Regions from separate parts of the Polycladomyces subterraneus genome, predicted to be linked through region 1. Evidence: riboswitches for the same ligand, from Rfam matches in the RefSeq annotation. Region 1 holds a riboswitch; each other region holds the start of a gene.

Region 1 (7,326 bases):
GATCTATATCGGTGAGGAAACCAGGCTATTCGTTGACGTATCGAAGCTGGGCAGGGCGGTTCGCATCTTGTCGCAACAAATTGGGAAACAATGTCCCAAGCGGTGCGGATAGCTAGATTAAGACTCACAGGATACGTTCTAAGATGTGGCCATTCAGACAACCCTTTTCAAATGAATGTGTGATCACACATTTCAGTTAGCTTTTCAGACTGGTGAATACTCGAAAAACCAATTAGATCCAACAGACTTGACTCCATTAAACCCTCCGAGTGAGTATTCATTTATCACGATACCAAATAACGATTGTTGTCGGTGAGAAGAATGAAGACTTCTCACAATCTTAAAGTAAAAACTAGTTTGCAACACAGACTTTCTTCATTCATATTTTCATCCCACCAGTGGAATGAACCGATCTAGCATATGAAAACAGCCCAGCGGACGAAGGGGAATTCCGCTGGGCTGTTTGGATTCAAAATGATTTCGCCATCATCACGGCCAGAATCGATCCAAAGACGACATACATGATATGCAGTCGCCAATACGCCAGGATTGCGGCGACAATCCCACCTGCCAAACCGATCCAAGGTTCTCCTTTGGCGACGGATAAAATTCCGGGAAAGATCAATGCTCCCAAGGCCGCATACGGGATGCTGTCGAGCCATTCCCGTGCCCAATCGGGCCATGTGATACGATCCATGATCCATACAGGAAGCCATCGAGGTATCAGTGTCACCACCGACATGCCCAAAATGATGAGCAGTAGATGGTCTGTCATCCCTTTTTCCTCCTCATCAACCAAACTCCGGCCAATCCTCCCAGTACGGTGGACAACACGATCGACCAACCGCTGCTGAGAAACATGCCCAACACCGTGTTGAGCCCCATGCTGATCAAGGCGATCATCCCCCATTTTCCATTCTCCCTGACCGCCGGGATCAACAATCCGATAAACATGGCGTACAGCGCCACCGACATGCTTTCACTGATACTCGGGGGAATGACCTGAGATAGCAGTCCCCCGATCAGGGTACCGATCACCCAAGTGACATAGGAAGTGAGAACCAGTCCCGCGAGAAACCACTTGCCGATCATATCTTTTTTTAAGGAAGCGACAGCGAAGGTTTCGTCCGTGATGCCGCTGGAGACGGCTATTTTCCATGCGACGGGCATCTTTTTCAGTTTGTTCATCAGGGATAATCCCATCACAAAATGGCGGAAATTCAATACGAATGTCGCCAGTACGATTTCCAACGCTCCAGCTCCCGTCGATAGCATATTGACGGCCATAAACTGGCTGGCTCCGGCATAAACCAAGCCCGACATGCAAACGGACAAAAGGGGCGGTATTCCGGACTGCTGGGCGATCATGCCAAACGCAACGGCGATGGGAAGGTATCCTACCACGATGGGAATGGCCGACAATACCCCTGCAGTAAATTCCGATTTTACCGTGATTTTTTGGGTGTGTGTGTTCTTTGCGATGGGTATCACCCCTTTTTTGATCAGATGGTATACTTTATTTATCTTTTGGTTCATTATAATATACAACTGATCGAAAGAAAACGTCATTTCGCTGTATACTCGGAGGGAAAAACAGCAGGATGGAAAATCCATGGGAAGAGAAGCACATCGGAAAACGGGTGGGCGCCAACCTGCGCAAAATCCGTGTCCACCGCGGTTTGAGTATGGAAGCGTTGGCCAAGCAAATCGGGATCAGCAAAGTGACGCTACTTAAAATTGAAAACGGGGAAGCCAACCCGACTCTCTCGGTGATTTGGAAGATCGCCAACGGTTTGTCCGTTCCAGTTACCGCCTTGTTATCAGTGGAGACGGATGTGGCCGTTTCGAGAAAAAGAGAGGGGCTCGTCTTGTCGGATCCCGACGAAGAATTTGAGGTTGAGCCCGTTTTCCGTTCGCATCAACCGCATGTGTTTGAGTTGTACCGAGGGTACTTGCAGCCGTACGGTACCTACCGTTCGGAAGCACATCCTCCCGGTGTGGTGGAATTTGTCACGGTGATGTCCGGCCGGCTTGATGTGGAAATCGAGGGGGAGCGGTATCAACTGTGCGAACATGATGCCATCCGCTTCAACGGTGATGTGCCGCATCAGTACATCAATCCGTCATCCTCTGCGACGGTATTGCATTTTGTCATTTCTTACGACCAGCCTGTTACCGGAAAATCCGTATGGTTTCAGAAGGTTCGACCTGATTGAATCCGACACGGATTGCATTGGGTGAATCCCGGGTTGATGCCCGGGTAGGGTGACTCTCAGCCACCCGAATCCATCAACTAACCTCGTAAGCGTTATAAAAGGGTGGAGAATCGTGCGAGAGCATGGCTATTTTGTTGTGCCAAAAAAGCCGCGGGAAGGATGTCTTCTCGTGGCTTTTTTATGATCCTGTTGTTCGAAGTTTAACTTCTGTTAAACGAAATCATCTGATATATTTGATAAAAAATTTCGTTCAGTAAAGGGGGATCGGCATGGGAAAGCTTTTTCCGGCTTTACTCCCGGAGCATGAAGCGTTCATCAAGAAACAGCGCATATTTTTTGTGGGTTCCGCTCCTTTAAGTGAAGAGGGTCACATCAATATTTCTCCGAAAGGATATGATGCGCTGCGCATATTTTCGCCAAGAGAAGTGGCCTATATGGACCTGACAGGCAGTGGAAACGAAACAAGTGCCCACCTGAAGGAGAATGGAAGGATTACGTTGATGTTTGTTGCGTTTGAAGGTCCTCCCATGATCCTGCGCTTGTATGGAAGGGGGCGCGTAATATTGCCCGATTCATCTGAATGGAATCAATTGATTCATCACTTCGATCTCCTTCCGGGAGCACGCCAAATCATCTATGTAAACATATATGAAGTGAAAACGTCATGCGGATACAGCGTTCCTTACTTCTCCTATTCGGGTGAGCGTGAGACTCTCCAACGGTGGGCCAGTCAAAAGGGGGAGAAAGATCTTCAAACTTATCATCAAGAGAAAAATTCGATCAGCATGGATGGAATCGTCACCCCGTTGGGGCAAAAGTTTATTTCCGAAGAGTGACCTCAGTTGTTTCAGATAATTCTATAGCACCCCAGTATGGTGTGATGGTGTTTGAGTCATCACGGTGGCACTGAGTCAAAAGTTTCAACATGGAGCCGATTCCGATTGATTTGACGGGAACGGCTTTTTTATTTGGTTACATCCATCATAAAACAATGTATCAATTATTTAAACTAGTTTGCTTCACAAACAAAACCAACTATTACTTCAATTCCCCACAAGGAAATGAAACCAAACCCTGTCCCACGAAAAAATGCATACATATCTCGTCCATTTCTATGAATAGACTGTATGGACAAGGAATCTTCTTCAAATCGGGAGAGGTTCACATGTGGAAGAGATGGACCGGCTTGTTGGTCATATTGTGGAGCAGTTTCGTCATATTGCACAGCTATGGATCAGAGTCGGCAATCGCCATGGAACAAACGCAACCGATGCAGTGGGCGCGGCAGGCGGAGCGGGTGTATCAGTTGGTGCAGCGTGGGGATTTATTAGCCGCACGCGATGCGTTGACGGCGCTCTCGCGTAGTTTCTCGCGTGCGAATTTGTCTCCCCTCGGGTTGTCGGTGGAGCAGATCCGTACGTTGTCGCAAACATTGGTAGAAATGGAACAGGAGTTGAACCGCGTACGTCCCAACCCGACCACATTGATGGCAGCGGCGCTTCGGATGCGGATGGCATTTGATGCGTTGACGCATCCCAATCAGCCGCTGTGGAGACAGTATTACTCGGTGTTGCAACGGGATTTGGCCGACATCGAACGGGCGATCAACGCCGGGAATCAAGTGCGTGCGCGCATAGCGGTAGATGCTCTGCTCGATCATTATCGACTGATTCGCCCCGCTATCGTGATCTCACGTACCCCAACGACAGTTACCAAGGTGGATTCGGTCTTATCCTTTCTGCGCAAGCAATCGCGGCCTACGTGGAATCCCGCGCTGCTGCGCAGTGGGGTGAGCCGTTTTCGTGGGATGCTGAATCCGCTGTTTTACGGACCGGAGGAACAAGTAACGGCCATGTACGGTGAATGGGAAACGCCGATCGTCTCGTTTATGCTGATGGTAGGCGGGGTGATTGTGTCCGTGCTGACTTATGTCAGTTGGAAGAAGTATCGGGCGGTGCGTTTACCGTAACGTGGTACTATTGTGCTTCATTTTTTCTTTTTTTTCGCTCCCGAAGAATCTCAATCCCAACAGCCACAACCGACACCGGAATTGGAACAATCCATCAATCCAGCGGATCCAAACAAAGGGGGTGAATCGGAAAATCCCATTTCACCAGGTAACACTTTAGATACTCAAAAATGACTGTCATGCTATAGACAAAAAGAAACCAAAAAAGAAAGCGCGCCTTTCTCATTTTTCCTCCCCAAACAACTACGTCATATGCAGCCTATCTCTATATTCGTCAGACAGATCGTATTTTCTGCTTCAACAAAAAACCCCCGTCCAAACGGGGGTCACTGCATTTTAGTTTCCTCCGGGCTTTCGTAAGTAAACCCTTCTCCCAACACGTCCCGAACATCGTGAACGACCACGAACGCATACGGATCGACGGAGTGGACGATTTGTTTCAGACGGGGCAATTCGTTCCGGTTGACGACCACGTAAAGGACTTCCTTGTCCACCCCAGTGTAGCCGCCTCTCCCTTTTAACAGGGTGGCACCCCGGTTCATTTCTTGGGTGATCTTGTTGGAAATCGAGACGGCGGAGTTGGAGATGATGGTCGCTGCTTTGGCTGAATTCAATCCTTCAACGACAAAGTCGACGACGCGTGCGCCAACAAAGACCGCAACCATGGTATACATCGCTTTTTCTCGTCCGATATACACATAGGACAGCGTCAATACACCCAGGTCGAACAAGAAAAACGTTCGGCCGATGCTCCAGTCGAAATACTTGTTAAGTAGACGGGCGATGATGTCAACGCCGCCAGTGGTTCCACCAACGCGAAAGATCAGCCCCAATCCGACGCCCACCAGTACACCGGTATACAAGGCGGCCAACAGCAAGTCATCGAGCGGACTACCCCAACCTTTGGTCAGTTGTAAAAACAAAGACGAGGCATTGGTACCGATCAGGGTGTAGATGAGCGTATGTTTCCCAAATACTTTGTACCCGATGAAATAAAGCGGGATATTGACGAGGAAAATAAAGAGCGCCGGTGAGATGCCCAATTGGTAGTGTGCCAGCAGCGCCAAACCGGTGAATCCGCCTTCGGCTAATCGGTTGTTGACGGCGAAGTAATTGACGCCGACAGAATAGATAAATGCACCCAACAAGATAAGTACAATGTTTTTGACGTGTTTTTTCATATGATCCCGCCTTTACTTCGTTTCCATGTTTAAAATGCCCAGTTTCTCACCTGCTATATTATACAAGGGGGTTTATTGCAGCATCAATGAGGATCTGTAAAGGATGGATGAGGGATTTGTCTTCCAATCTCAAAATGGGGTAACATGTAGGAGGTTGAGGAGGGTTTACAGAATGGATCGTAAAACGATGTACGACATGCAACAAGAAGTGGATCGATATATTCGTCAGTTCAAGGAAGGGTATTTTCAACCGTTGTCCATGTTGGCCCGCATGACGGAGGAAGTGGGCGAGCTGGCGCGGGAAGTGAATCACCGCTACGGAGAAAAGCCGAAAAAAGAGGGTGAAGCAGAGAACAGCATCGACATGGAATTGGGTGATATCCTGTTTATCATCATTTGTTTCGCCAATTCACTCGGTATTGATTTGGAAGAGGCGTTTGACCGCGTCATGCACAAATATAACACACGAGATGCCAATCGTTGGACCCGCATCGAAACGAACACTGAAGCATGAGCGCATATAGGGGAGGGAGTAATCAATGAGTGAGATTCGTGTCGCGGTGGCCGGGGCGAGCGGCCGCATGGGACAAGAAGTGGTGAAGTTGTTGCATCGGGAAGAAGGAATGACGCTGGTCAGTGGCATTTCCCGGTCCGCAGTGGGACAAGATGTGGGAGAAGTGGCGGGTATCGGTAAACTGGGTGTGACATTTATCGGATCGGTGGAAGAAGCGATCGCCAAAGACCGTCCCGACGTTCTGGTGGATTTCACAACACCGGATGTGGTGCGGCGTCATGCGGAAATCGCGTTGGAAGCAGGAGTTCGCCCCGTGATCGGCACCAGTGGCCTGTCGCGGGAGGATTTGGGACAATTGGATGCACGTTGTCGTGAAAAGGGCATCGGGGCGATCGTAGCGCCCAACTTCGCCATCGGCGCGGTACTGATGATGGTATTTGCGGCAAAGGCAAGCAAGTATCTGCCACATGTGGAGATCATCGAATTGCATCATGACAAAAAGCTGGATGCACCGTCAGGCACAGCCGTCAAAACAGCAGAATTAATCGCGGATGTACGGAATGAGTTTCGCCAAGGACATCCTGAGGAAAAAGAGACGTTGGAAGGAGCGCGCGGTGCTTACTACGACGGATTCCGCATCCACAGCGTACGTCTTCCCGGCATCGTGGCACATCAAGAGGTCCTGTTCGGCGGGCCGGGGCAGTTGTTGACGATCCGTCACGATTCATTGAACCGGGAGTCGTTTATGCCGGGTGTGAAGCTGGCTATTGAGAAAGTGATGGAATTTGATCGTCTGGTATACGGCCTGGAAAACATCTTGGATTTATAAAGGAAGTGACAAGGTGGATACACATTTGTCCCGCTATCCACTGATGTGGGGAGAGACACCGCTGCACCGCCTGCACGGATTGGAGCGGGTCACCGGGCTGAAGGAATGCTGGGTCAAACGGGATGATCTGACCGGGATTGCGTTTGGTGGAAATAAGGTGCGCAAACTGGAGTATCTGCTTGGTGATGCGTTGGCAAAGGGGTGTGACACAGTCATCACCGGGGGCAGCCCGCAGTCCAACCACGCCCGGCTGACGGCAGCGTGCGCCCGGCGTGCCGGACTGGAACCGTGGCTCTGTTTTGCCGGGAAGCACATGGGCATTCAGCAGGGGAACCTGTTGTTGGATCACATATTGGGTGCGGAAATGAAAACCACCGGGGTGTACGGTTCCAAACCATTGCTGGAAGAAATGGAGAAATGGGCCGAAGTAGCACGGCAAAAAGGGAAAAAGCCATATGTGGTTCCGGTAGGTGGCTCCACGCCCATCGGGGATTACGGTTACAAGCGGGCGTGGGATGTATTGCTGGATCAGCTGGCACAATCGGGAGCCCATCCGGAATCGATCGTGCTGGCTGTCGGCAGTGGCGGTACGTTGGCCGGTCTGTTGGCAGGGAAGG
Region 2 (7,326 bases), on a different contig from region 1:
GTCTGCTTCGGTTGTCGGTTGGGATCGAGAATGTGGATGATTTGATCGCTGATCTGGCACAGGCGCTGGATCAGGCGGAACGGGTATGGAAGGAGGAAAAACGGGATGAAGTTCGCGACCCGATTGCTCCACAACGGTAACGAAATTTGCCCCCGGACGGGGGCGGCCAGTATACCCATGTATCTCGCATCCACCTATCACCAGTATGATTTGGATCAACCGGGACAGTACGATTACGCGCGGTCGGGCAATCCGACGCGGGAAGCATTGGAACGGACCATCGCCGAGCTGGAGGGAGGATCCCACGGATTCGCGTTTTCGTCGGGGATGGCGGCTGTCTCCACCGTATTGCTGCTGTTTTCCAATGGGGATCATCTTGTGGCTTCTCAGGACTTGTACGGTGGCACTTATCGGGTAATGGCCGAAGTGATGCCCAGGTTGGGCATTACGGTTGACTTTGTCGACACGACCGATCTGAACCGGGTGGAGGCGGCGATTCGTCCCAACACCAAGGGGATTTACATCGAAACGCCTTCCAACCCCCTCCTGAAGGTGACGGATCTTGCCGGTACGGCAGAAATTGCCCGTCGACACGGTGCCATGCTGATTGTGGATAACACGTTTTTAAGCCCGGTCTATCAGAATCCATTGTTGTTGGGAGCAGACATCGTCATTCACAGTGCGACCAAATTCATTGGTGGACACAGTGACGTCGTGGCCGGTTTGGTGGCCGTGAAAGACCCGGACTTGGCGGAACGAATCGGTTTCCTGCAAAACGCGATCGGTGCGGTATTGGGTGTGCAGGATGCCTGGTTGGTCCTCAGGGGGATCAAAACGCTCAAAACCCGGATGGACGCTGCCACCCGTTCCGCGGAAACGATTGCTCAGGCGTTGGCGAATCACCCTGAAGTACATCGGGTGTATTACACAGGACTTCCCTCACACCCTGGCCATCGTTTGCAATGTCAACAATCCAGCGGACATGGTGCGGTCCTGTCGTTCGACGTCGGATCCGGTGAACGGGCGCGGGAAGTGCTGAGTCGCGTACGTCTGCCCATTGTGGCGGTCAGCCTGGGTGCGGTGGAAAGCATCCTCTCCTATCCGGCCAAGATGTCCCATGCTGCCATGCCCCAACATGTACGGGAGCAACATGGGATCACCGACGGATTGCTCCGGCTGTCCGTTGGATTGGAGGATGTGGAAGACCTGTTGAACGATTTGGATCAGGCATTGTCGATCCGATCGGTTTCGGTCGCTTCCAGCCGGTGATGAACCAGTTGAGGATCCATACCGTTGTGAAAAGCGAAAATACGGTAGCCATTCATACCGGTCAAGGATCACTTGACCGGCTTTTTCATTGGTTTGAGGAGGATGCCCCCAGACTTTCCTTTTTTCTGTATCAATATATGGTAGAATAGAGACATCCTGATATAATGGCTTTTGTTTTTCCGCAGTTTTCCTGCCCTGGTCTCTTTGCAATCGTTTTTGTCTGTCGTATCATATCGGTTGGAATGTACGTCGGGAATCTTTGAAATGGAAGAAAAGGAGTCGTACGGGAAATGACGATCAAATCGGACAAGTGGATTCGGAAAATGGCTTTGGAGCACGGCATGATCGAGCCGTTCATCGACCGGAATGTCGGGAAAGGGGAAGCTGTCAGTTTCGGTCTGAGCAGTTACGGCTATGATCTGCGTGTGGCAGATGAATTCAAGATATTCCATAATGCGCTGAACTCCATCATCGATCCGAAACAAATCGATTCCAACTCTTTCATCGACTTTAAGGGAGATGTTTGCATCATCCCGCCCAATTCGTTTGCATTGGCTCGGTCGGTAGAGTATTTTCGCATCCCGGAAAACGTCTTGGCGGTGTGTGTGGGCAAATCCACGTACGCTCGGTGCGGCATCATCACCAATGTGACACCGTTCGAGCCGGGATGGGAAGGACATGTTACTCTGGAAATTTCCAATACGACGCCGCTTCCCGCCAAAATCTACGCAAATGAGGGACTCTGCCAAGTACTGTTTTTCGAAAGCGATGAGGCGTGCGAGGTATCGTACCGGGCCAAACAGGGAAAATACCAACATCAACGGGGAATCACCTTGCCCAAGGTTTGATGGGGTCAATCAACACTCCTTTCATAAGAAAGGAGTGTTTCTATTTGGAAGGAATGACGTTCGCTGGCGGGGAATAAAAGTGGCAGCGATCACACATCAACAAGGGGATCAATCATGAACCGTGCTGATTTGATCAAAAAGTTCGACAAACAGGCACGTTGGTATGAAAAGAGGCGGATCCAACAGGCACAAAAAGAGTGGAGGCAAAAACTCCTTTATTCTGCACGAGGAAATTGCTGGAAGTGGCGGTGGGAGCCGGAGCCAATTTTTCTTTTTATCCACCCGGTGTGAGAATCACCGCGGTCGACTTCAGTCCAGAAATGCTGAAAAGGGCTCGGAAAGCTGCGGATGAATATGGGATTGAGGTGGCGTTTATCCAGTCCGACGTCGAAACGCTCACTTTCCGCCCGATTCCTTTGATACTGTGGTGTCCACCGTTATGATGATCCCGTCGGGGTGCTCAATCGATTCAGTCGGTGGTGCAGGAATGACGTCCTTATTTTGTTGATGGAGCATGGTCTCAGTTCCAACCTGTTTCTTTCCTTCCTGCAAAAAGCTTTGGATCCGTTGGCCTACCGCTTGGTGGGATGTCATCAGAACCGGGAAATGATGAACCTCATCTGTTCATCTGATCTGGTGGTGGAAAAGGTGGAATCCCACTGGGCGGGTGTAGTTAATCTGGTATGGGCGCGCGAAAGTGATGTGAACGAATGAAAGCCCGACCTGCCATTCGGCGCAGATCGGGCTTTTTTTTGACGGATTTATTTGCGTAAATGAAACGGTACCGTGGAGACGACCACGTCTTTTCTCAACAACAGCAGGAAACGGAGCCATAGCGCGGATTGGTTGTGCAAAAAGCGATGCCACCATCTGCGCGGGATGAATTCGGGGATCAGAACGGTAATCATGTTGTCCCCAGCTCGTTCCTGAACCAGGTCGATGAACCGCAACACGGGACCGTTGACGCTCCGGTAGCGGGAGCGGGTGACAACGAGTCGGACACCGGGATCCCACTGCTCCCACTTTTTCTCAAATTTCTCCGCATCCTCTTCGGTGAAGGCCACGTGAATGGCCACCACGTCGTCTCCGATTGTCTTGGCGTAGGCGATCGTGTTGCGAACGACGCGGCTGATGCCCCCGACAGGAATGATGATCACGTGATCTTTCTTTTCCGGTTTGTCAGCAGTAATGTCAATGCGCAGCTCTTCAGCGACAGCCTCATAGTGTTTCCGAATGTGGTAAAAGGCGAAGATGAACAGCGGAATCACCAATACTACGATCCAAGCGCCTTCGGTAAATTTGGTGACAGTGAAGATCAGCAGGACGATGAACGAGACGACCGCACCCGCGGCGTTGATCGTCAATTTGCGCATCCAGCCCGGGTTGCGCTGCTTCAACCTGCGTACCACCATTCCGGTCTGTGCCAAGGTGAACGACAGAAAGACACCGATCGCATACAAGGGGATTAATCGCTCCACATCTCCCTTAAACGCCACGATCAAAGCGATCGCGGCCAGAGCCAACACGATGATGCCGTTGGAGAAATTAAGCCGGTCTCCGCGGGAAGCAAACATCCGCGGCATAAATTTGTCCTTGGCCATGATGGAGGCCAACAGCGGAAAACCCGAAAAACTGGTGTTGGCTGCCAGGATCAGGATCAGCGCGGTTGTCCCCTGGATGTAGTAATATGGTAGCGTTCTACCGAACGTCTCTTCGGCGATCTGGGAAAGCACCGTCTCCGTCGTTTTGGGCGTGATGTGGTACAAATATGCCAGCAAGCTGGAACCACCGAACAGCACGGCCAGCAATAAGCCCAGAAGCGCCAGCGTGCGTGCCGCATTCTTCGTCTCCGGTTTTCGGAAGGTGGGAGTGGCATTGGAGATGGCTTCCACCCCGGTCAATGCGGAGCATCCGGACGAAAACGCATGCAACAACAGGAACCAACTGAGACCGGCAGGAAAGGTGTGCGTCACCGGCGGGACGTTAGCGGGAATACCATGGATCGCTACATTACCCAACCCCACGATCACCAAACCAAGCATGCCGAAGATGAACAGATAGGTGGGGAATGAGAAAATCGTGCCGGATTCACGTATCCCTCGCAAGTTGAGGAGCATGAGGAGCAGGACGAAGAAAACTGAAATCATCGTCCCATGCCTGTGTAAAGCCGGAAACGCTGAAGTGATCGCGTCTGTCCCGGCCGAAACACTGACTGCCACTGTCAGTGTATAGTCGATCAACAGCGATGCACCGGCGATCAACCCGGCAAACCAACCCAGGTTGTCCGTCGAAACGATGTATGCACCGCCCCCTCCGGGGTATTCGTAGATGATTTGCCGGTAGGAAAGGATGAGCAGTGTCAACAATCCGATAATCGCGCCGGATATGGGCAACGAATACCAAAGCGCCAGCACGCTGATCGGAGCGAGTACGAGTACTCTTAGGATCTGCTCCGTGCCGTAAGCGACCGACGACAGCGCGTCCGATGATAAGATAGGGAGCGCTTTCCAAACCGGCAGTTTTTCCTCCTGCAGTTGCTCAGTGCGAAGCGGGCGCCCGATGATCCAACGCTTCAGCGAGGTCAACATTACATTCACCTTCCCCAGATGGATTCCGTTTTTGTTGGAAACGCAAAAAAGTCATTGAAGTGCCCGCTTCAATGACTTTTGGTCATGTGAAGAAGCACACTTCCCTCTCAGCACGCTTACGAGGTTAGCTGACGGATTCGGGTCCGTGAGAGTGACCCTACCGGTGATGGCACCGGATTCACCCCAAAAATTGGTTCCCCCGTTCCTTTACGGATTCAGCGCTCGGAGTGTGAAACTGTCGGGTATTAGGTTTTGTCATGTTTAGCATTCTAATCCGTTTACCGGAACCTGTCAATCAAGAATTTTTAACCGGTCCTTAACCAATAGGCAACCGTTTTTGTCGAATCAGGAGGGTTCGTCTGCGATTGCAATCGCCGACAGAGTTGCAGATGGTTCGCGCTTGGACGAGTGGGACGCTGCTGACGGTGAAGGGTGTACGGTTGTCTCGCCCGGACCCGGCGAAAATCCTGGCGGTTTTGATGCGCGATCGTTTTATCGCCGTCAATTCGTGCATTGGATCGCGACAGCGGACGGGCTTCGCGAGGTGTCGGCGAAACCACCGCCCCCATGGCATGTATTCGCATGGTCAGACCGGATTCGGCGTAGCGGGGCTGAAATCCTGACACAAATGTATCCGGCAGAGATCTCCGGTCTGATTCGCGGATTGGTGCTGGGAGAGAGAAAAGCGGTGCCGGAATAGTCATGGATATGGTGTACGGCATACGCGGCGGCATGTGTATACGCATTGTACGCATGGACGGGCAATGCGCTTCATCCCCATCGGCATCGCTGGTGTTCGGCGGTGTTGCTTACGGGTCTGATCTGCTACTCTTATCATCCTTTTCACGGGGAGACTGAGGCGCGCATTATCTTTCTCGACGTAGGGCAGGGGGACTGCGCCGTCATCGAGACACCGCGAGGACAGGTCATCGTAGTGGACGGCGGCGGGATGGTGTCTTTTCCGCAAAAGTCATGGCAACGGCGGCAACATCCCTACGACGTGGGAGAGAAAACGTTGGTTCCGTATCTGCGTTATCGCGGCATCCGGCATATTGACTACCTCATCATGACGCACGGGGATACGGACCACATCGGAGGATTGCAGAAAGTGGTGGAACAATTCCCCGTTCGCCTCGTCCTGCGTAATCCCCACCCACCCCGTACAGCGACGGAACGGAAATTGATGCGCACTTTGATCGAACACGGTGCCCGCATCACCGCACCTTCCCCCGGAACGGCATGGACTCTGGAACCGGGGGTTACATGGCAGTTTCTCCATCCCGATCCGGCTCATCTCTCGACCGACGGGCGGACCAACAGTGATTCCATTGTTTTTTTGCTGCAGATCCAACACTTTCGATTGCTGATGACGGGGGACATCGAGCAGGAAGCGGAAGCGGACATAGTGGGAAAGTGGCGCTTTCCACCGGTAGATGTGCTGAAAGTGGCCCATCACGGAAGTCGTACATCGACAGGTGAATCATGGCTTGCGCACGTCCGGCCCGGTTTTGCCGTGATCTCGGTCGGCCGGCACAACCGGTTCGGCCATCCGGCTCCGGAAGTGATTCGCCGCTTGCAAAGCCATCGGATTCACGTGTGGCGGACAGACCGTGACGGGGCGGTGACCATCCGGATTCGTCCGGCCGGTTGGACGGCGGAGACAACATTGTCGGTGGCTAGATGACATCACATCGGATGGTTGGCCGTTGCAAACAGTCGTGTCATTGTTCTGGGGCGTGTCTGGTTATTCCGTAAGGGAGAAATGTTTTCCTATGCGAGTGATTGACCAAGCCATGTCTTAGCGAAGACTCGGGAAGCGCAGGATTGACTTGGACAGTATTCACCAGGCAAGCCCTAAAAAAGCGATCTTCTTCCTGTGAGTGTTCTTCTCGGATCGGACCGGCTTGTCCGTCTATGGTACAATGGGGAATGAATTTGCTCCCGGGAGAGCGTACCGCAGTCCGGATTCCAAGAAAATAGCAACCTTTGATACCCCAGGACCGTCTGGTAAATTAGGAGGGATAGATGTGGTCGAAGCGGAATGGGTCAAACGGGCGCAAGCCGGCGATCGCGAGACCATGATCCGGCTGCTGCGGGAAATCGAGACACCTGTCTACCGCACGGCCTATTATCTCCTGGGAAATGAGCAGGATGCGCTGGACGCGACCCAAGAAGCACTGCTGAAGATCTATCATCGGATTTCCACTTTTCAGGGGCAATCCCGCTTTGAAACTTGGGCGCAACGCATTGTGACCAACATTTGTATCGATCAGTTTCGCCGCAAATCGAAAGTGGTACCGATGCCGGAAGAGATGCAACCGGTGGATACCGAGGCGGAACAGGCAGTGCACCAATCCCATTTTCATTCGGATCTGAAAATGGCCATTTCGCAATTGCCTGATCAACAACGAACGGCTGTCGTGTTGCGCTATGTACACGACTACAGTTACCAGGAAATAGCAGAAACGATGGATTTGCCCATCAATACCGTAAAATCCCATTTATTTCGCGCGCGCAAACAATTGCAAGTGCTGTTGGCGGAATACAAGGAAGGGGGTGTCGCACGATGAGGTGTGAGGACGCGCTGGAATTGATTCAGCGGAGTTTGGACGAGGAATTGT
Region 3 (7,326 bases), on a different contig from region 1:
TCTTAACGCTGGGGCGTATGGATCAGAAATCGTCCGCAGCTCGATTCTGGCTATCCCCAAGGGGCAGATCGAAGCGGCTGTTGCGCTGAACATGACACCAGGGCAGAGGATGCGAAGTGTGATCCTGCCGCAGGCTTTTCGGATTATGTTACCATCCTTTGGTAATCTGCTCATCGAATTGTTGAAAGGAACATCCTTAGTTTCCTTGATTACGATCTCTGATATGACATTTCAAGCAACAACCTTACGGACAAATATGAATCAGTATACCCCTGAAATATTCGGTCTGTTGCTCATCCTATATTTTCTCGTCGCCTATCCGCTGACGTTGGGCGTGCGCTGGTTAGAGCGCAGACTTTCAACGGGGAGGTCTTAACGTGGGGTGGTCTTGGAAGTTTACTTTGCAAATTTTACCGCAACTGCTCCAAGCAGTGAAGATTACGATTAGTGCGACGATCGTCTCCTTCTTGATTGCACTTGTCTGCGGCCTTTGGTTAGCTTTTGCACGACGGTCTGAGGTAAAGCTTTTGTCATGGGTGACCGGTGGTTTTGTCGAATTTGTGCGCAGTACACCGCCATTAGTTCAGTTGTTCTTCATTTTTTATGTGGCACCTCATTTTGGGTTGATGTTGTCTCCATTCACGGCTGGCGTGCTGGGATTGGGTATTCACTATAGCACCTACCTATCGGAGGTATACCGGGCAGGTATTGACGCGGTGCCGCGCGGGCAATGGGAAGCTGCTATCGCTCTCAACTTTTCAAAAGCGCAAATGTGGATGCGGATTATTCTCCCGCAGGCCATCCGGCCGATTGTTCCCGTATTGGGAAACTATCTGATCGTGATGTTTAAAGAAACGCCACTTTTATCAGCAATCACGCTGATCGAGTTACTGGGCCAAGCGCAGATAATTGGCTCAAATTCATTCCGCTATTTGGAACCCATTACACTCGTCGGGGTATTTTTCCTCATATTGAGTTACCTTTCCTCACTCCTGGTACGCCGCTTGGAAGCATGGCTCAAACTCAATCAAAAAGGATTTATAAACTGAAGGGGAATTGAGGTTATGCGTATGAAATCCGATAGCATGAAAGTGAGTACGGTTCAAACGGAACCAATTGTTCGTTACCGCAAGGTCAGTAAGTTCTATGGCGAGACTCAAGTACTACACGAAATCGATTTCGATTTGGCACCGGCAGAAAGAGTAGCAGTCATTGGGCCGAGCGGGTCCGGCAAGACTACGTTTGCCCGTGTTTTGATGACGTTGGAAAGGCCGACGTCGGGCACGATTGAGGTTGACGGTGAGTTGCTTTGGCATAAAAAAAAGGGCGGAAAGCTTGTTCCGGCCGATGAAAAGCATCTGCATAAAGTGCGCGGCAAAATCGGAATGGTGTTTCAGCAGTTTAATCTGTTCCCGCACATGAACATTTTGCGAAATGTAACGGAGGCTCCGATCAAGGTATTGGGATTATCTAAGGAAGAAGCGATAGAGCGGGCCAAAACAATGCTGGATAAAGTAGGGTTACTGGATAAGATGGACGCTTATCCATCACAATTATCCGGCGGTCAGCAGCAGCGGGTGGCGATTGCCCGTGCGTTGGTCATGCAACCGAAGATCATGTTGTTTGACGAGGTGACGTCAGCGTTGGACCCTGAGCTTGTTGGCGAGGTCCTCGGAGTGATCAAGGAGATTGCTGCTGAAGGGAAGATGGCGATGTTGTTAATTACGCATGAAATGGGTTTTGCTCGGGAAGTGGCGAATCGGGTTGTTTTCTTTGATGAAGGACGAATTATGGAAGAAGGACCTCCTGAAAAGATTTTTGGTAATAGTCATCCGAAAAGTCCACGCTTAAGTAAGTTTTTGGGTAGTTTTGATCAGCAAACGATAGGATTGATGTCCAATTAGAGATGAATAGCAGTGGAACGAAGCGTGAAAGGGAGCATCGAACAATTAATCCGATCTGAACATAGGAGAAAGAGTATCCGGAGTGATCAACGGAATTTATCGAAGGTGAGTAATTATGGTAAATATGGTAATATAAATAAGTATAAAAATTATTAATAATTGATTATAGCGAAATGATTTTTGACAATTGAAGACCTACCTCATGTCGTTTCGATGGAAACGGGGGAACCAAGTGATTGGGGTGAATTCCGGATTTACACCGGAAGGGACGTGAAGCGCTTCTCTGCCATCCTACCCGCCAGCCAGCCTCGTTGGCTAGAGCGTGTCTGGTAAATGCTGTCCCATTGCTTTCCTGGTTCGCTCCACCTGCGCCCTCAAGGACAGGTCATGGCCGCTCCGACCCGAGCGCAGGTCCCGGGCAATGAACGCTTCGCTTTAAGACATTGCTCGCGATTTCATTCCTGCACTTTTCCGGGTCTTCGCTCACCTAGGAAAGGATTTGATCCCTCACGGATTTACCAGACACGCCCTAAAGCAGGGGTAATCCAAGGAATTTGCCGATTTTGCACCGGACTGATTTTTCCGATGCAGAGAAGGCGGATCTGAGTCTTAACCTGACCGCGTACAAAAGACGGACCGGTACAGACTTTTTCCTTGGAATTTGGTTCCTGGGAGAAAGTTTGCACCGGTATTTTTCTTTTTCAACCGGCGATGACGCGTTATACGTGAGGATATTGGCATAGCGTCGAGCCGTCGTTACTGGGGAGGAGGTGATCAATCTGGAAACCGGGTTGATGAACAAAGTGGTGCTTCGCCAACCGCAGGTAGCGGATGGAACCAGTATTTGGCGCCTGGTTAGGGATACCGGAGTGTTGGATGTCAATTCCCCTTACAGTTATCTGATGCTGTGCAAGTTCTTTTCGGATACTTGTGTGGTGGCCGAACAGGACGGACAAATCGTCGGTTACGTGTCCGCTTTTCGACCACCGGCAGACCAGCAAACCCTCTTTGTGTGGCAGGTGGCGGTGGCCGAGTCTCAACGGGGCAATGGGTTGGGAAAGGCACTCCTAAAAGCATTGATCCGTCGGGAAGCTTGCAAGAATGTCTGTTACCTTGAAGCGACCGTCTCTCCGTCGAATCTTTCATCCCAAGCTTTATTCCGGGGATTCGCACGGGATTTTTCAACTGACTGTGAAGTTTCGGAGTGTTTTCCTGCCCATCTGTTCCCAGGGGGAACTCATGAATCGGAAATGACATTCCGGATCGGACCGTTTCATTATCAAACTTAACCAGGAGTGATTTGGTGAAAGTTGCGGACGAATTGCGTTCACCGTTGAAGGTTTTTGAAGCTTTGGAATCGGAGGTTCGCAGCTACTGTCGGAGTTTTCCAACTGTGTTTACAAAAGCGAGTGGTTATCAGCTGTGGGATCGGGACGGACGGGAATATATCGACTTTTTTGCCGGTGCTGGGGCGTTAAATTACGGCCACAATAATCAACGAATCAAGGCCAAGCTGATCGACTATTTGATGGATGATGGCATTACACACAGCCTTGATATGGCGACAGAAGCAAAAGAGAGACTGCTGAAACGATTTCATGACGTCATTTTAAAGCCGCGAAAGCTTCATTATAAAGTGATGTTCCCAGGCCCGACAGGCACCAATTCGGTGGAAAGTGCGCTGAAAATAGCTCGTAAAGTAACCGGTCGGGATACGATCATGAGTTTCACCAACGCGTTTCACGGCATGACAATCGGTTCCCTTTCGATTACCGGGAACGAATCGAAGCGAAAAGGCGCTGGTATTCCCTTAACGAATTCGATCGCCATGCCGTTTGACAGCTATTTTGGCAGTGAGGCAGACACGGTCAGTTATATTGAGCGTTTTCTCGAAGATAATGGCAGCGGCATTTCTCTCCCTGCAGCCATTATCCTTGAGACCGTTCAGGGAGAAGGCGGAATCAATGTGGCCAGTTTTGACTGGCTCCGGAAAATTGAAGAACTGTGCCGACGATGGAACATCCTGTTGATTGTCGATGATGTACAGGTAGGATGTGGGCGAACGGGTCCATTTTTTAGCTTTGAACCGGCCGGCATCTATCCTGACATTGTGTGTCTGTCCAAATCAATTGGAGGATATGGCATCCCGTTGGCCTTGACCTTGATCAAACCTGAGTATGATTTATGGGATCCGGGAGAACATAACGGCACTTTTCGCGGCCATAACTTAGGTTTTGTCGCTGCAACCGAAGCACTCAGTTACTGGGAAGACGACCAGTTCAGCCAAGAAATCCTGGAAAAGGGAGAGAAAGTCAAACTCTTTCTGGAAATGCTTGCACAACACTATCCCGAGATGGAATGTGAAGTGCGAGGAAGAGGGCTTCTCCAGGGAATTGAAATCGGAGTTGACGGGTTGGCTGAAAAAATATGTGCGGCCGCGTTTGAACGGGGATTGATTATGGAAACTTCCGGTCCCAACAGTGAAGTCGTAAAAATCATGCCTCCTTTGACAATTGATGAAAAGGGGCTTGAAAAGGGACTGACCATTCTGGAAGAAAGCTTGAAGTGGTGTAAAAAGATGATGTGAAAAAGGAGACATGTAACTATGATCGTCAAACATTTGAATGACATCATCGGAACGAAAGATGATGTGGATACTGAGACGTGGAACAGCCGCCGTTTGCTTTTGAAGAAGGACGGGATGGGCTTTTCGCTGAACGATACGATTATTAAGGCGGGAACAGAAACCACCATTTGGTATAAGAATCATGTGGAAGCGGTGTACTGTATCGAGGGTGAAGGGGAAATTGAGGTTGTGAAAGATGGCACCGTTTATCCGATTCAGCCAGGAACTTTGTATGCGCTAGACGGCCATGAAAAGCACTACTTGCGGGCAAAGTCCAATATGCGGATGGTTTGTGTATTTAATCCGCCGTTGACTGGGCGAGAGGTGCATGATGAAGAAGGGGTTTATCCAATCATCGACGAGGAGTCACAGGAGAATTCACAAAAACCGTACCCCGGCGAAAGGACACAAAAGGTAGAACAACCAACTGTTCGGGGGGAGTTGGGAAAATGAGCAACATACAGGATAGGGTGATAGATCTCTATCCTTCCCGAGTCGATGACAATCCGGCGATTCTGAAGCGGAAGGATCCCGTCATTTATACGAATGATTTGGCAGAAGGTCCGCTTGATGCCGAGCAGATGAATTTTTATCAGAAAAACGGATACCTGTTCTTTGAGCGTTTCTTTTCTGAGGAAGAAGTGCGGGAATTGCGCAATGAGCTGAAAAGGCTTTGGGATACGAACCAGGATTCAGATGCGAAGGAAGTGATTCGAGAGCCCGAAAGTCGAGAAATTCGATCGATCTTTGCTGTTCACCGCAACAGCGAAATTTATAAACGGTTATCGCAAAATCAGCGGCTGACAAACATGGTCAAGCAAATTCTCGGAAGTGAAGTATACATCCATCAATCTCGAATCAATTATAAAAAGGGCTTTACAGGAAAAGAATTTTATTGGCACTCTGACTTCGAAACCTGGCATGTAGAGGACGGAATGCCTCATATGCGGGCGTTGAGCTGTTCCATCCAGTTGGAGGACAATTATCACTTTAACGGGCCATTGATGGTCATTCCGGGCTCCCACCAATATTTTATCTCTTGCGTGGGTAAGACGCCGGAAAATCATTACCAGCAGTCGCTTCGGAGACAGGAATACGGTGTACCGGACCAGGACAATTTGACTTGGTTAGTGAAAAAGCACGGCATTTCCGCGTTAACAGGTCCGGCTGGTTCGGTCGTGCTGTTCGACTGTAACCTCATGCACGGCTCCAACGGCAATATTACCCCCTTGCCGCGAAGCAATGTGTTCTTTGTTTACAACAGTGTGGAAAACAAGTTGGTGGAACCGTTCTCCGGGCAAAAACCTCGGCCAGAGTTTATTGCAAGCAGAGAACGGTAACCGGAAAAATAGCTGTGTCAACTCTTACTTGATTGACCCAACCTTCATTAGCGGACATCGAGGCCTTGTGTTTGAAGAGGTGATGTCCGCAATTTTTTTAAAGGCCGCCGTTCGAATGGCGGCCTTCTTCAGGTGAACGATCACATCATTACCATTTCTTCTCCTCCATGTACCGGTAAATTGGGAGCTTGTTCCCCGCTTCCGAACGGATGAACCCGAAGGTGACGTAGCTGTCAGTGGATTCCGGTTCCAGAGCCAAGGCAGCCAAGTTTGCCGTTGGCTGGTCCATCGGGATTACCCAGCTCCCTGCGGGAAAGTGAACTGTTTCTATGGCCGTGGCCGTTGTCACATGATGCTGCGGGTGACCTTCGTATGGCTCGTTCGATGTCTCCTTCGACAGAACGGTGTAGCTTTCCACAGACAAGACGATCTCTTTCTTCAGCCGTTGGATATTGACCCCGGCATTCCGCAATCGTTCCACGGTTTCCTCCTGGTCCGGGGACAAGAGATATGCGGTTGGGCGTTCCCGAGTGAGGACGGGCTTTCCTTTGGTGTGGCTGAACCAGCGGACAGGTACCTCCTTCACCTTGCCCTCGGCGATGTCCACCACTGGCAGGGTGCTGTCGGGGATTTCTGTCGCCTGGCTTACCACCACGATCTTGTCGTCATCCCCGACGGTGCGTCCCTTGTCGATGATCTCTTCCCGGGCTTGATCCACGAGGCGTTTAATCTCGTCAGCCGATTGGGCAGTGGTCTCCAGCAGGCTTTCATGGGTGGTCACCTGGGCGGCTACCCGGCGGGGGAAGTTTTCCCGTCCGATCCCAATGCCCCGGGTTTCCACCAGGAAGGAAAGGGAGGGTTTCAGGGCGAAGCTGTTGCGGCCGATGCGGGGTTCCGGACCACCCTCGGTCAGCTCCAATTTTCCGCCTTTTTTTGTCGCCGTGTAGTAGTCGCCGCTGGAGAACCCCTTCTCCGCTAAGGCTTTCTTGGCCTTCTCTGACATATCATCGGCAAAGCTTCGAACCTGTTTCGGGATGTTCAGGTTCTTGCCCGAGAGGATGAGAAGGTCGTGATACTTGAGGGAGCCTTCTTTACCGATGTCCTTCAGCAGCTCGGGTTTAGGGTTGTATTCGTGGGCGTCGATCGCCACTTCCGGCTGCACCCGGTTGAAGAGGGAGTGGACCGCCCGCACTTCCTGTGTGTCGAACTTTAGGTGATCCCGGTTGCCATCAAGCCCGTTCGTCATCTGGCGTTCAAAGGCGTAGGAGCCGTCGGGATTGACCCTGGGTACGATGACTACGTTAATCTTATCCAGCAGCTTCTTGCCGTAGGGACCGGCCAGCTTCTCGGCCATCACCAGCACCGCTTCCCCGGCGGCTGGTTCATTGCCGTGGATCTGTCCCTGCAGCCAGACAGTGGGCTTTTTCTTGCCGCTTCCCTTCTGAAAAAAGAGGGC
Region 4 (7,326 bases), on a different contig from region 1:
AAAGGATGAAATGGTATTTGGGATATGAATAAGATTGGTTAATGAGCGAAGCCTTCTGACCGAATGATGGAAGGGCTACCCGGAGAGCGGGGTGTCCTTTTTTCAGCGAAAATGCCTGATAAGCCTTCCGTTCCGGTTCATCATGGAACCGATGCGGAAGGTTTTCTTTGTTAACCGAATTCATACAATTAACAGTTGGGCTTTGATGCGATCCTCTGGTAAAGTAAAAGGAAGTAGGTGAAAAAGAGGAGGAAGAGTTGTTGTATCGGATGATCTTGTTTGACGTGGATGGGGTGTTTTTAAGCGAAGACCGATGCTTTGACGCTTCCGCACTTTCTGTGTGGGAGCTGTTGTACAATCCCCGTTATTTGGGATTGCGGGGAGATGTGTTTAACACTCAACCTTCCGAGGAAAAAATCCGTCACTTGCGCCAACTGGTGTTTGACAGCGACAGGGTGTTGGATTGGATCAAAACGCGGGGGATCAACTCCAACTGGGATATGGTTCAGATGACGTTTTCCCTGCAGTGGCTCCGCTTGTTGAAACAAATTCAAGCCGAGCGGCCGGAGTGGGTGGCGGAAGCGATGAACGGCCCCGTCACAGCCGATGTGTTGCGTCAGTTGGGCGGACGGTTGCGTGAAGCGGGCATCATGTTTGAGCCACAGTTTGGCGCGTTCATCCCGGCATTGGCCGAGTCGAACGCCACCAAACAGGAATTGATCGCGTATTTCAATACGTTGGCGAAAGCGTGGTTGGGTGTGGAAACCGAGGTGTTCTCGCCCAAAAGCGCGTTGTGGGAGTTGGGGCGTCATGTGTTTCAGGAATGGTATCTGGGTGACGACCGATACCGGCAGGTGGAAGGCAAAGCACCAGTCACACCGGGCAAAACTGGATTTTTGCATCAGGAGATTCCACTGGCCGATCCCCAGGAGATTCGACATGTGCTGGACGGGTTACGAGCAGAGGGCATCGTGTTGGGATTGGGAACCGGCCGTCCGCTGATCGAGACGGAAGTGCCGCTTACCGCCCTTGGATTGTATGATGCGTTTGATCTGGAACGGATCGTCACCGCAGATGATGTGATTCAGGCTGAACGGGCGCATCCGGAACATGCCCCGCTCGGCAAACCGCAACCGTACACATATTTAAAAGGATATTTCGGTCGGAGCAAAGCGGATGCGGAAGTGCTCACCGTCGATTTGCCGTTGCCCAAAGGCGAAGAAGTGCTGATCGTGGGGGATTCGGTTGCCGATTTGTTGGCGGCCCGAAAAATGGGTTGCAAGTTTGCAGCCACGTTGACGGGATTGACCGGAGAGGCCGCGCGGGCCAAGTTTGAGGAGTTGGGCGCCGATTATATTGTACGCGATGTGACAGAATTGTCTCGCGTTATCAGCGGAACCGGACGGTAAACCGGTGTTTGTCCACTGGGACTGCTGACAAAGTGGCCCTGTGCCTGTCCGGTCACCCTAGTCAGGCAGGAATGTTACCCAGGTGAGCGACTGGCCAAGACCGGCCGAAGAAGAACCGTAAAAAACGCAGGACGCTATCGGCGGTCAATTTTCTTTTGAGCGAAGCACCTTCTCCGCGTCCTGCGTATCCGATCCGAAGCGGCCTTGTTTGCTTCCCTGCAGGGAGCAAGTGGAGCGAGCCGGGAAGATGATGCGCACCATCACGATCAAAAATCGGAACCTGTGGACCTGATCAACACATGGCGGGATTCTTAACGAAAGCCCACTTTTCATACATTTAAGTTGACTATAATTCCACGTTTTTTGCATAATAGAATCGGGAAGGATGTAAGTGCCCGTCCTTTTTCGAAGATGAAAAAGGACCAAATCCTACATATTGGAGGGTGAATCATGGCCAAGCACGAACTGCCTGCATTGCCTTATGCCTATGACGCTTTGGAGCCGCACATCGATGCGCAAACGATGGAAATTCACCATGGCCGGCATCACGCCACGTATGTGAACAACTTGAATGCGGCGTTGGAAGGTCACACCGCCTTGGCGGAAAAATCCATCGAAGACCTTCTGCGCAACATTGATCAAGTACCGGAAAGCATTCGTACGGCCGTGCGCAACAACGGTGGCGGTCATGCGAACCACAGCCTGTTCTGGCAAATCATGAGCCCGAACGGTGGCGGCGAACCGAGCGGAGAGCTGGCTAACGCGATCAACCAAGCCTTCGGCAGCTTCGACCGGTTCAAAGAAGAATTCACCAAAGCGGCAACCACCCGTTTTGGTAGCGGTTGGGCTTGGCTGGTCGTGAAAAAAGACGGTTCTTTGGCCGTGACGAGCACGCCGAACCAAGACAGCCCGCTGATGGAAGGCGACACGCCGATTTTGGGCTTGGACGTGTGGGAGCACGCCTACTATCTCAAATACCAAAACAAGCGTCCGGAATACATCAAAGCGTTCTGGAACGTGGTCAATTGGGACGAAGTCGCCAAACGGTACCAAGCGGCGCGCGGATAAGAAAGATCGACAAAAGCGCGGTGGAATCTTCCGCCGCGCTTTTTTGTTGTGTGATTTCCAAGGAAATACATACCTTACATTCTAATCATTTTCTCTTGAAAGGTTTCCATATCCAACTTATAATGGTCAACGTACATTGAACAGCCGAATCTTCGCGTCGGTGTTCGGCGCGGGGTACGGGGGATGCAATCAATGTTGGGGTGAAGTCACCATTTTGGTGGCCGGGATCAACTCCTTGCCCGAACCCGTCAGCTAACCTCGGAGGCTTGAAAGGAGGAATCACATGTCTATTTGGAAAAAGTGGGCTTGGGTGCTCACGGGTGCAGTAGTTGCGGTGATCGTTGCAGCGGTTCCGTTTGGAAACGGAAAGGCGGAAGCGGCTGCACCGACGATGATACAATACGGCAGTAATAACGGAGATGTCTGGGATTTGCAATATCGCTTGCTACAGCTGGGGCTGTACCGTGGCAAGCTGGACGGTATATATGGTTTGAAGACGGAAAAAGCGGTTATCCAGTATCAAATTCATCATAAATTGCGGATCGATGGTATTACCGGTCCCCAAACGTGGGGATCGTTGAAGCGGCATACCGTATCCAAACAGACGGTATCCAAAAAAGTCCACAGGCAGCCTTGGCATTCTGTAAATTCCCGATTTTCAAAACAAGACATTGCGTTGATTGCACGAGCCGTATACAGTGAAGCGCGAGGCGAACCCTACAAAGGGCAAGTAGCTGTAGCCGCTGTGATTTTGAACCGGATTGATTCACCGGAGTTTCCGAAAACAGTACGCGGTGTGATTTTCCAAGATGGTGCGTTTACGGCGGTACAGGACGGGCAGTTCTGGATGAACCCCAATAGTACGGCCTATCGCGCTACGATGGATGCGATCCGGGGTTGGGACCCTACACATGGTTCGTTGTACTACTTCAACCCGGACACCGCAACTTCCGGATGGATCTGGTCTCGCCCGCAGGTGACCAAAATCGGAAACCACATCTTCACGAAGTGACGAGGAAAAGCCCGTTCCCTTGGGGACGGGTTTTTTTCATGAGTAAAAACCGGAGTGTATGGAAATCTTTTGAGGGGAGATTGTTTATTCATTTTTAGCTTGACAAAAGTAAGTATATAAATGCATAATATCAACGTAACTAAAGTTAGTTTAAATCCGTCATCACTCTCTCATCCATTCCACAAACGAAAGGAAGGAAGCTCACATGGCGACCGTATTGTACATCACTGCCAATCCCAAACCGGAAGACCAGTCGTTCAGCTTGCAGGTGGGACGGGCATTTTTGAATGCCTACCGGGAGGCCAATCCCGAAGATCAAATCGTCGAGTTGGATGTGTACAAATTGGACATTCCCTTCTTGGACGAAGATGTGTTCAGCGGTTGGGGCAAATTGCAGCAGGGGACCTCGTTTGAGGAATTGTCCGCAGAGGAGAAGAAAAAAGTGGGACGGATCAATGAGATCGTCGATCAATTTGCAGCAGCGGACAAATACATCATCGTCACCCCGATGTGGAACTTCAGTATTCCTCCGCGGATGAAGGCGTATATTGACTCCATCTGTATCGCGGGCAAAACGTTCAAATACACCGAAAACGGTGCAGTCGGTCTGCTGAAAGGGAAAAAAGCTGTCCACATCCAAGCGCGTGGCGGCATCTACTCCGAAGGCCCGACCAAGGACTTTGAGTTCGGCGACCGTTATATCCGTGCCGTGTTGTCATTCCTGGGTGTGGAATCCGTGGAATCTGTCATTGCCGAAGGTATGGCGCAATTCCCGGACAAAGCCGAAGAAATCAAGCAAAAAGCCATCCAACAAGCACGCGATTTGGCCAAATGCATCTAAGTACAATGGAACAGAAAAAATGCCCAATCCCCCTCTCAACCCTCATCATGGACGACCGCCCAAATGGGCGGTTTTTTCCTTTTATTGTCCACCACATCATTTGTTTCTCTTGATGGGAAACTATTCGCAGGGGGTGGAAACATGGCTCGAAAACGGCGCAGGCGATTGTTGGTGCCCGAGTCGCGGCCGGCCCTGGCGCGCTTGAAAGCCCAAGTGATGAGCAAAGAATTGGGTGTAGGACCGCTGTCGCCCGACCAGGTCAAAATGGAAGTGGCCAAGCAAGTCGGCGTACCCCTTAAACCCGGTGACAACGGAGATTTGAAAACGTCCGATGCCGGAAAAATCGGCGGCACCATCGGTGGCCACATGGTACGGGAAATGGTCAAACTGGCGCAGGAGCAGCTGGCGCGTCAACGATCCCAGCCCTAGACCACGGTTCATTTGGGTCGTCAGGTTGTCGACAATGTCCGAGGGATCCGATTTCTCACGCGTGACCTTTGAGCGCAGTGATTCAGGAGCGAGAGGGAAATCGGCACACCCGGAATCGCAGGTGGCCAAAACATGTTGTCAGCAGTCTCACGGCCCATTTGGACCACCAACCTGTTTCATCATTGTAAAAGATTGATCAATTTTTCGCGAGATATTGATAAGAAAGGAGACGGATTGGGTCGTTTTTGTCATAATGATAGAGGAGTGGGATTGAGGAGGGCGCCAAATGGAACGTGTATTGCTACTGTCGATGGGATTTGGTGCCGGGCACAACTCGGCGGCACAAGCATTGTTACATGTGATGGAACAGCGAAACGCACGAGTGATGTACGTTGATTTGTTGGACTGGATACCGACGAAGGCACATCCTCTCCTCCAAACCGGGTATCACCGTATGTTGAACCGGTTTCCGTCAGTGTATCACTATCTGTATGATTGGACACATCAGTCCCGTTGGTTTCGTTATGTTTCCGGGGAAGCGATCAAGCGGGCGGGGTGGATGATCCGGCGCCAATTAGTACGGCGACTATCTCAATTCCGTCCAACAAAGGTGGTAGCGACTCATCCGTTCGCATTGATGTGGTTGTCTTCCCACTGGCGTCGCATCCCTTCATTCTGCGTGGTAACCGATTATGAAATTCATCCCATTTGGCTGTCGGGCGCACCTGATGTGTTGTGCACGGCCAGCGGAATTTCTGTTCCTCCACAGGCGCAACGCCGTTTGTGGCAATCTGCCACCAGGATTGTCGAGACAGGTATTCCCGTGAAAAGGGAATTTCTCCAAAACGTGTCGAAGCAGGAAGCGCGACGTTTGTTGGGATTGAGTCCGGAACGTCCGGTAGTATTGGTGATGGGCGGCGGGGAAGGGATGGGGCCCGTCCGCGAAACCGTACGGGAATTGGAGAAAGCAGGCCCCATTTGTCAAGTCGTGGTGCTGACAGGGAAAAATGAAGCCCTGATGTATGAGCTGACCCGTCATTCTCTGCCACCCCACATTCGCGTAGAGGGATTCCAACCCGATGTCCCCTTGTTCATGGATGCTGCAGACCTGTTGATCACCAAGCCGGGTGGACTCACCATAACGGAAGCGATGGTCAAACGTTTACCCCTGTTACTGTTGAACGCATTGCCGGGGCAGGAAGAGGCGAACCGGAGATACCTATTGCGCCATCGAGTGGCGGAAACGGTTCAGTTCGGTCGATTGACACAACAGATGAAGCGTTGGTTGGAGTCACCGGCCCGTCGGGAACACATTGCCCGAGTCATGTCGAATCTGGCATCCGGAAATGCGGCTGATCGAATCGCTGATGAAGTTTTGCAACCGGCACGTCACCGGGTGTTGCGATGATCTTCCCGCAAAAAGGCTTGCAAGCACCTGCTTTTGATGCATATGCTGGGAGGAGAGGAGTGGTTGGATGCGTTTGGTAACCTATGTGATCAAAGAAGACGTGTTGAACATCCGGGCGGAAGAGCATGGCGATGCCCGGATCGGTTGGGTGCAGGATGGGTATGTTTGGGATATCGGTTTTGCACAGGAATGGGCCATGTTGGAAAAGGGAATGCCGTTTCCCCGTGCGATCCCGACAGATATGGTTGCGTTCCTGGAAACAGGGGCGGATGGCCTTTCATTGTTGCGTCAGGTGATCGATGCTTGCCGGGGTACACATCCTGATCAAGTGAAAGTGGAGGGTGAACCGGTGGCATTGTCGCTTGCGGAAGTCCGTTTGCTTCCGCCGGTGCCCAGACCGCCCAGCTTTCGTGATTTCTACGCGTTTGAACAGCATGTCAAAACGGCGCGGGCACGACGCGGCCTCGATATGATTTCTGAATGGTATTATTTTCCTGTTTTTTATTTTTCCAATCATCAGACTATAGTGGGACATGAGCAACCAGTATACCGCCCGAAAAACACCCAATGTTTGGATTATGAGTTGGAAGTGGCATGTATCATCGGGAAAAAGGGACGCAATATCCCCCGAGACTCAGCAAGGGAATATATCGCGGGATTGTGCATTCTCAACGATTGGAGCGCACGGGATGTTCAGCTTGAGGAAATGAAAGTGGGTTTGGGACCGGCCAAAGGGAAAGATTTTGCCACTTCGTTGGGACCGTGGTTGGTCACCTTGGATGAGCTGGAAGACCGAAGAACCGGTGATCATTGGGATTTGGCGATGACTGCCCGGGTCAACGGGGTTGAATTGTCCCGCGGCAATCTCCGGGATTTGCACTTTTCCTTTGCGGAAATGATCGAGCGAGCTTCTCAGGATGTTTTTTTGTATCCTGGAGACGTAATCGGGTCCGGCACAGTCGGAACCGGGTGTATTTTGGAGCTGGGTACAGAGGTGCATCGTTGGTTGGAACCGGATGATGTGATAGAGCTGGAAGTGGAGCGCTTGGGCGTTCTTCGCAACCGCATCGTGGCGCGGCATGATTGATGTCCGGTTTCCCGTGGAACCGGACATTTTTCTACTGGGAACGGACAAATTTCGCCGTAATGACGATGTCTG

The links. Region 1 has a riboswitch for cyclic di-AMP ahead of NWF35_RS05010 (pyridoxamine 5'-phosphate oxidase family protein). Riboswitches for the same ligand answer to the same signal wherever they lie in the genome.
Region 2: another riboswitch for cyclic di-AMP. It lies ahead of NWF35_RS12850 (APC family permease); the one in region 1 lies ahead of NWF35_RS05010 (pyridoxamine 5'-phosphate oxidase family protein).
Region 3: another riboswitch for cyclic di-AMP. It lies ahead of ectA (diaminobutyrate acetyltransferase); the one in region 1 lies ahead of NWF35_RS05010 (pyridoxamine 5'-phosphate oxidase family protein).
Region 4: another riboswitch for cyclic di-AMP. It lies ahead of sleB (spore cortex-lytic enzyme); the one in region 1 lies ahead of NWF35_RS05010 (pyridoxamine 5'-phosphate oxidase family protein).

Annotation. Positions count from the first base shown of each region.
Region 1 is NZ_JANRHH010000021.1:39,173-46,498, reverse strand. Features, by position in the region: partial or broken gene NWF35_RS05030 (hypothetical protein) at 1-112, shown strand, start outside; gene NWF35_RS05025 (AzlD domain-containing protein) at 470-775, opposite strand; gene NWF35_RS05020 (AzlC family ABC transporter permease) at 772-1,536, opposite strand; partial or broken gene NWF35_RS05015 (helix-turn-helix domain-containing protein) at 1,602-2,093, shown strand; cyclic di-AMP (ydaO/yuaA leader) riboswitch at 2,146-2,323, shown strand; gene NWF35_RS05010 (pyridoxamine 5'-phosphate oxidase family protein) at 2,486-3,052, shown strand; gene NWF35_RS05005 (sporulation protein YpjB) at 3,382-4,185, shown strand; gene NWF35_RS05000 (YitT family protein) at 4,512-5,366, opposite strand; gene NWF35_RS04995 (nucleotide pyrophosphohydrolase) at 5,539-5,880, shown strand; gene dapB (4-hydroxy-tetrahydrodipicolinate reductase) at 5,906-6,709, shown strand; gene NWF35_RS04985 (1-aminocyclopropane-1-carboxylate deaminase/D-cysteine desulfhydrase) at 6,723-7,326, shown strand, end outside.
Region 2 is NZ_JANRHH010000047.1:15,274-22,599, forward strand. Features, by position in the region: gene NWF35_RS12825 (aminotransferase class I/II-fold pyridoxal phosphate-dependent enzyme) at 1-140, shown strand, start outside; gene NWF35_RS12830 (trans-sulfuration enzyme family protein) at 106-1,269, shown strand; gene dcd (dCTP deaminase) at 1,560-2,117, shown strand; gene NWF35_RS12840 (class I SAM-dependent methyltransferase) at 2,405-2,560, shown strand; gene NWF35_RS12845 (hypothetical protein) at 2,619-2,831, shown strand; gene NWF35_RS12850 (APC family permease) at 2,879-4,705, opposite strand; cyclic di-AMP (ydaO/yuaA leader) riboswitch at 4,803-4,936, opposite strand; gene NWF35_RS12855 (hypothetical protein) at 5,106-5,405, shown strand; gene NWF35_RS12860 (ComEC/Rec2 family competence protein) at 5,451-6,389, shown strand; gene NWF35_RS12865 (RNA polymerase sigma factor) at 6,733-7,275, shown strand; gene NWF35_RS12870 (zf-HC2 domain-containing protein) at 7,272-7,326, shown strand, end outside.
Region 3 is NZ_JANRHH010000037.1:54,029-61,354, reverse strand. Features, by position in the region: gene ehuC (ectoine/hydroxyectoine ABC transporter permease subunit EhuC) at 1-376, shown strand, start outside; gene ehuD (ectoine/hydroxyectoine ABC transporter permease subunit EhuD) at 378-1,049, shown strand; gene ehuA (ectoine/hydroxyectoine ABC transporter ATP-binding protein EhuA) at 1,065-1,904, shown strand; cyclic di-AMP (ydaO/yuaA leader) riboswitch at 2,087-2,236, shown strand; gene ectA (diaminobutyrate acetyltransferase) at 2,675-3,193, shown strand; gene ectB (diaminobutyrate--2-oxoglutarate transaminase) at 3,238-4,491, shown strand; partial or broken gene NWF35_RS10355 (ectoine synthase) at 4,510-4,896, shown strand; gene thpD (ectoine hydroxylase) at 4,980-5,870, shown strand; gene NWF35_RS10345 (M14 family zinc carboxypeptidase) at 6,019-7,326, opposite strand, start outside.
Region 4 is NZ_JANRHH010000031.1:75,687-83,012, forward strand. Features, by position in the region: gene NWF35_RS07405 (cell wall-binding repeat-containing protein) at 1-32, shown strand, start outside; gene NWF35_RS07410 (HAD family hydrolase) at 270-1,409, shown strand; gene NWF35_RS07415 (superoxide dismutase) at 1,860-2,477, shown strand; cyclic di-AMP (ydaO/yuaA leader) riboswitch at 2,610-2,759, shown strand; gene sleB (spore cortex-lytic enzyme) at 2,761-3,489, shown strand; gene NWF35_RS07425 (FMN-dependent NADH-azoreductase) at 3,695-4,330, shown strand; gene NWF35_RS07430 (alpha/beta-type small acid-soluble spore protein) at 4,472-4,759, shown strand; gene NWF35_RS07435 (MGDG synthase family glycosyltransferase) at 5,046-6,167, shown strand; gene NWF35_RS07440 (fumarylacetoacetate hydrolase family protein) at 6,364-7,254, shown strand.